2 linked regions of the Cecembia calidifontis genome follow. The protein of the gene in region 2 interacts with the protein of the main gene of each other region in a pairwise test. Links are inferred from orthologs where the notes say so. Each region holds a gene or a part of one and is shown on either strand. Other genes may lie near its edges.

Evidence for each region.
Region 1: the proteins of BC751_RS01390 (region 2) and lpdA interact in binary tests that used the Escherichia coli proteins (3 or more experiments, as listed by UniProt). The link is inferred for Cecembia calidifontis from one-to-one orthologs.

What each region holds. Positions count from the first base shown.
Region 1 is NZ_SGXG01000001.1:494,285-497,530, forward strand. What follows is about bases 253-3,166. They hold lpdA (dihydrolipoyl dehydrogenase), read right to left. Parts: upstream 2,452-3,166; coding sequence 1,054-2,451; downstream 253-1,053. Other genes in these bases: BC751_RS02195 (peptide deformylase), read right to left, coding at 253-718; BC751_RS02205 (four helix bundle protein), read right to left, coding at 2,503-2,859; odhB (2-oxoglutarate dehydrogenase complex dihydrolipoyllysine-residue succinyltransferase), read right to left, coding at 3,097-3,166. Outside these bases: more of BC751_RS02195, read right to left, coding at 233-252; more of odhB, read right to left, coding at 3,167-3,246. UniProt on the Escherichia coli protein: Lipoamide dehydrogenase is a component of the glycine cleavage system as well as of the alpha-ketoacid dehydrogenase complexes.
Region 2 is NZ_SGXG01000001.1:314,346-317,665, forward strand. What follows is about bases 195-3,182. They hold BC751_RS01390 (ATP-dependent helicase), read left to right. Parts: upstream 195-556; coding sequence 557-2,809; downstream 2,810-3,182. Other genes in these bases: BC751_RS01385 (BF3164 family lipoprotein), read right to left, coding at 195-349; BC751_RS01395 (DUF4290 domain-containing protein), read left to right, coding at 2,865-3,182. In the rest of the region: more of BC751_RS01385, read right to left, coding at 1-194; more of BC751_RS01395, read left to right, coding at 3,183-3,320. UniProt on the Escherichia coli protein: A helicase with DNA-dependent ATPase activity. Unwinds DNA duplexes with 3'-5' polarity. Translocates on single-stranded DNA with 3'-5' polarity. Initiates unwinding more efficiently from a nicked substrate than double-stranded DNA.

The sequences.
Region 1 (3,246 bases), 180 kb from region 2 along the record:
CAAAAAACATCGGGAATTCTGGGGATTATATTAAAACCTATCTCAAACTCGAATTCCGCCTTTTAAAATCCCCACCTCACCCTTCCGAAATCGGAATTTTGAAATCCCACTTCAAAACGGCCCTTCAAATCCGGGTTGACCTACAACCATCCCTTTGTTATCAAGGCCTTTCAGGCCTAATCCGACATCAGACATCCGACTTTTGCCTTTTTACTTGGCTCTTCCCATCCCCCTAAACCCTCCACTTAAAACTCTTCTCATCAATCTCCCGCATGGTACACAAAACCCCATTCAAATGATCGTATTCATGTTGGATCAATTCAGAAATCGCCCCTTCCACTTTCCAGCTTTGTTTCTCCCAGTTTTCATCCAGGTATTCCAATGTCAGGGACTGATGCCTCTTCACTTTGACAAATAGATTGGGAAAACTCATACAGTCATCCCACAATTCAAACATCTCCTCGCTGGCATGGACGATTGCAGGGTTAATGATGATATAAGGTTTATCCAGGTTGAGATAAAAAAGCCGCTTCATAATTCCCAATTGAGGGGCAGCAATCCCCCTCCCAAACCCATACCGCTTTCGGATATCTTCCATGGCCTCATGCAGGTCCTTCACCCAATCCGTTACCAAGGGAAGTTCTTCCTTATTGACCAGCTCGCAGGTTTCATACAACCTTGGATCACCGAGTTTGAGGATGTCTTCTACTGTTTTCATCACCACAATTTATAAAAAAAACCAGGGCCTTTGAAGCACCTGGTTCTGTCATAGAAATTTCTTTCAAATTTAAATTTCTTATACTCAAGAATGGACCCGATAGTTCCCTTGTCTTATCCTAGAAATACTTGACACTTTTTTTGTTTTGACATGATAATTCAACCCTTTTAGGGTTGGGATTCCCGAACACTAATATCCTCCATTACCACCGGGTTTCACTCGGAGAAAATACCACTTTGTGGGTTCAATCACTTCGTTATTTTCTATCTCCGCAATCCGTCTTCTAAATTTCGAAATTATTTTTGTCTTCCTTCTTGTGTCTTATATCTCAAATCTTAGATATGCAAAGCCCTATTATCCGTAGCCGCCAAACAAGCTTCTTTGAAAGCTTCTGTGTAAGTTGGGTGGGCATGGGACATCCTGGCGATATCTTCAGCAGAAGCCCTGTATTCCATGGCTACGACCGCCTCTGCGATCATGTCGGCAGTTCTTGGTCCGATCATGTGTACACCTAAGATTTCGTCTGTTTCGGCATCAGCCAAAACTTTTACCAAACCATCGGTATCCATGGAAGCTCTTGCTCTTCCTGAAGCCATGAACGGGAACTTACCAACTTTGTATTTCATACCCTTTTCCTTCAATTGCTCCTCGGTGTAACCCACTGAAGCTACCTCAGGCCAGGTGTAAACAACCCCGGGGATCAATAGGTAATTGATATGTGGTTTTTGTCCGGCGATGCTTTCTGCTACAAAAACCCCTTCTTCCTCTGCCTTATGCGCCAACATGGCACCTTTAACCACATCTCCGATGGCATAAATATTAGGCACATTGGTTCTAAGGTGATCGTCCACTTCCACCTGACCCCTTTCATTCAGTTTTACTCCTGCAGTTTCCGCATTCAGGCCATCAGTATAAGGTCTTCTACCGATGGAAACAAGGACATAATCACCCTTGATTTCCACGATTTCACCCTTGCCGTTATCTGCTCTGACAATTACCTCTTTTCCTTTATTCTCAACAGCCGTCACTTTATGTTTGAGGTAAAAATCAAAGCCCAGTTTCTTCAATGATTTCTGAAGCTCCTTGCCCATGGTCCTATCCATGGAAGGAATGATGGCATCCATAAATTCAACAACAGAGACTTTGGCACCCAATCTTCCATACACAGAGCCCAATTCCATACCAATCACGCCACCACCGATAACAATCAGGTGTTTGGGGATTTCCTTCATCTTCAAAGCTTCTGTGGAAGTGATAACCCTTTCCTTGTCAATTTTGATGAATGGAAGTGAAGCCGGCTTGGAGCCTGTGGCGATGATGATGTTTTTACCCTGAATGGTCTCAGAAGAACCATCCTCTTTGGTCACTTTTACGGTATTCTTGTCCACAAAGGAACCGAAACCATGGTGCACATCAATTTTGTTTTTCTTCATCAAAAACTGGATACCGTCCACATTTTGCTTAACCACATCTTCTTTGCGGGCGATCATCTGCTTGAGATCCACTTTCAGGCCACTCAGGTTGATGCCATGGGTTTTGAAAGTATGGGCAGCATTGTGGTAATGCTCTGAAGAATCGAGCAATGCCTTGGAAGGAATACACCCTACGTTGAGACAAGTACCCCCCAAGGTAGGATATTTTTCAATGATGGCGGTTTTCATCCCAAGCTGTGCCGCTCTGATAGCAGCAACATACCCTCCTGGTCCTGAACCGATTACTATTAGGTCGTACATATTTAAGACTTTGTACCAAGTACCAAGTACGATGTACCAAGTACGCGGTGATTAGTGAATATTTAAACTTTTTTTAAGTTTAACGATCATGTTTTGAAGATGCTCCAATTCACTCTCAAGATGTTGGAAATCTTGATCGTTAATATAATCCAACCTATTAGAAATAAAAATTTGAGTATCTAGTTCAAAGGAAGAGCCTAAGGCTATTCCCAAGAAATTGTCAAATTCTTTCTTTCCATTTCTTCCTGCCCCTTCAGCAATATTTGAAGGAATAGAAACTGCGGATTTGTTCATTTGAGAAATCAACCCATACTTTTCTTCTGCAGGTAGTTTCTCAGTTATCCTGTAAACTTCAACAGCGAGATCAATGGCCTTTTGCCATACATGTAATTCTTTGTATCGGTGCATATTTGTTGGATTTAAGGTGAACTTTTAGCCTAAATCTAACTGCAAAGAAAAGAACTATACAAATTATAAACGGATAAATAACCGATTAATAACCACTGAGCATTTTCTTGTACTACGCTCTGCTACATGGTACTTTGTACTTGGTACATGGTACACTTTGACTCTCGCTTCTTGCTTCTTGTTTCTTGTGTCTTATCTCTTGTGTCTTGTTTCTAGAATCTAGCTTCTCGCCTCTCTTTAAACTCCAAACAACAACCTCGTAGGATCTTCCAAGAGCTGTTTTACCCTTACCAGGAAGCTTACTGACTCCCTACCATCGATGATTCTGTGATCATAAGAAAGGGCAAGGTACATCATCGGACGGATAACCACCTGTCCGTTTTCAGC
Region 2 (3,320 bases):
ACACCCAAAAAATATCAGGTTCTCCGCTATCAAGAAGTGGATATCCAATAGTAATCTCTCCAGGCCCAAGGCCATCTTTTCCTACACTTCTTCTGTATTTCTGACCACGAAGATCCAATAAATGAACCTTTTCATTTTGAAGACTTTTCCCTTCCGCTACGATCAAATTCTGATCTTTTAAAAGGATTTCTTTTGGATTAAGCGCAAATTCCAAACCAAAATCAAGCTTCTCTCCCTTAAGTTGAATTGGAGTTGGAAGTTGTTTTTCCGTGAAAACAAGTCTTGAGTCTTCATGAGGTATATTGCAGCCTAATGCCACCAATAATACTATAAATCTTGATTTTTTCATAATGAGGGTAAAATAGGGCATGATTGAATACCAATTGCTGAAATAAAGAACATTTGATAAATTAAACTAACTAATCCTTAATTCAAAATCTGATTACTGTTTGACCACTTTTTGCTAATACCAAAACTCCTCTTCTAATTTTAATCGTACAACTTATCGCTTCCATTCCAAAATCCTTAAATTTGAAACCTGTTGGAAAAAAGAAGCATGGATTACTTAAAAGGACTCAATCCCCCCCAAAGAGAAGCTGTTGAACATACTGAAGGCCCTGTTATGATCATCGCAGGTGCCGGCTCAGGCAAAACAAGGGTTCTGACTTACAGAATTGCCCATTTGATACATGCTAAGGGAGTAGATCCTTTCAACATCCTTTCACTGACCTTTACCAATAAGGCTGCCAGTGAAATGAAGCATAGGATAGAAAAGCTTATCGGTCTGGAAGCACGCAATACCTGGATGGGTACTTTCCACTCCATATTTGCCAAAATTTTAAGAGTTGAAGCGGATAAAATCGGGTATCCTTCCAATTTTTCCATCTATGATACCGATGACAGCAAGTCCCTGATCCGGACCATTATCAAGGAAATGAAGCTGGACGACAAAGTGTACAAGCCAAGCACTGTCCTATCCAGAATTTCAGGAGCGAAAAACCGCCTGATTTCCTGGGAAAACTACATCAATGACCCTTTCATCAAAGCCGATGATGAGGCTGCCATGAAGCCACGGATGGGAGAAATTTACAGGAACTACCAAAAGAGGCTTTTCAAGGCAGGCGCTATGGACTTTGACGACCTGCTTTTCAATACGAATGTACTCTTCCGGGACCATTTGGATGTGCTGAACAAGTACCAGCAGCGTTTCAAATATGTCATGGTGGACGAGTTTCAAGACACCAACGTCTCCCAGTACCTGATTACCAAAAAACTGGCAGCTGTACACCAAAACATCTGTGTGGTGGGAGATGATGCCCAGAGTATCTATGCCTTCCGTGGAGCAGACATCCAGAATATCCTCAATTTTGAAAAGGATTACCCGGATTTGTTTGTTGTCAAACTGGAACAGAATTACCGCTCCACCAAAAACATCGTACAGGCTGCCAATAGCATCATCGCCAAAAACAAGGCCCAGCTCAAAAAAGAAGTCTGGACACAGAACCATCACGGAGAACCGATCGAACTCATCAAGGCAAGTTCAGACAATGAAGAGGGCAGATTGGTCGCCACCACCATCTTCGAAGAAAAAAACAACAAGAAGCTCGACAACAGTGATTTTGCTGTCCTCTACCGGACCAACTCCCAGTCCAGGGCAATAGAAGAAGCCTTAAGGAAGATGAACATTACCTACAAAATTGTAGGAGGCCTTTCATTTTATCAAAGGAAAGAAATCAAAGACCTGATGGCCTATATGCGCTTTGTGGTCAATAAAGAGGACGAAGAAGCATTCAAGAGAATTATCAACTACCCAAAAAGAGGGATTGGGGACAGTACGGTAGAAAAAATCCTGGTGGCGGCTTATGAGCATGATATACCCTTGTGGGAAGTGATCATTAATGCCAATAGCTTCTTGGGAGGGAGGGCAGCCAATGCAGTGGATGATTTTGCTACTATGATCAAAAGCTTTGGCATAGAAATGGAGCGAAAAGATGCCTATGAAGCAGCTAATTCCATTGCCAAACAATCCGGTTTGCTCAGGGAATTGTATGAAGATAAGACCATAGAAGGTCTCAACCGCTATGAAAACGTGCAGGAATTGCTCAATGCCATCAAAGAATATGTGGACAATCCGGAGAATGAAGACAAAAGTCTTGGGGCCTTCCTGCAGGAAATAGCCCTACTGACAGACAATGACAGGGATAAAGACACCACAGATGCCGTAACCTTAATGACTATCCACTCTTCTAAGGGATTGGAATTTAAGCAGGTATTTGTCGTGGGAATGGAAGAAGACCTCTTCCCTTCCCAAATGATGATGCAGAGCAGAGAGGACCTGGAAGAAGAACGCAGGCTATTCTACGTGGCCACTACCCGGGCCATGGAAAAATTATACTTAACTTATGCCCTGACTCGTTATCGTTTTGGAAGACTGCTCAACTGTGAGCCGAGCAGGTTCTTGGAAGAAGTGGATCCGGCCTGCATCAGGGTCAATAAAAGGATGACCACCGCCTTGTCAGGAGCCCTTAGAAATGAATCCAGTGAAGGAAGGTCAGGCTTTATCGGTATCAAGAAACCGGAGGTCCGGCCAATGACCACAGCCAAAATACACAGCCCTAGCCCTGATTTCAAACCTTCCAACACCAATAGCCTAAAAGAAGGGATGCTGGTAGAACATCCAAAATTCGGTTATGGGAAAGTTTTGAAGATAGAAATTGAGGGAATAAATAAGAAAGCTACCATACAATTTGATAACTTTGGAGAAAAGGTTTTATTACTTAGCTTTGCAAAGCTTCGGATCATAGATTAAAGAGCGGATCAGGAATGATTTTTATAATTGGAATATCCGCTTAATGCATCACCTTATGGAAAATACAGAAACAAACAAGCATTCCGTCATTTTGAAAGAATACGGAAAAAATATCCAAAGGCTGGCAATTCATATTGCCGGTATTGAGGACCGGGATAAGCGCACCCAAAGTGCCTTTACTCTTGTGGAACTGGTCAAGCAGCTTAATCCCCAAATGAAGTCTGAAAACGACCAGAAAATATGGGATGACATACACATCATGTCTGGATTTGCGCTAGATGTAGATGGCCCTTACCCAAAGCCAGAGGAAGATTTACTTTTTAAGAAACCAAAGATCGTGGGCTATCCAAAGGGAGAGGTGAAATTCAAACACTACGGAAGGAACATTGAAAAACTCATAGAAAAAGCTGTTGAAATTGAGGACGATGAAGAGCAGGAAGCTGCCATCATTTATATTGGACAGTTGATGAGAAGTTTCCATTCTACTTGGAACAGGGACAATTTTGATGAT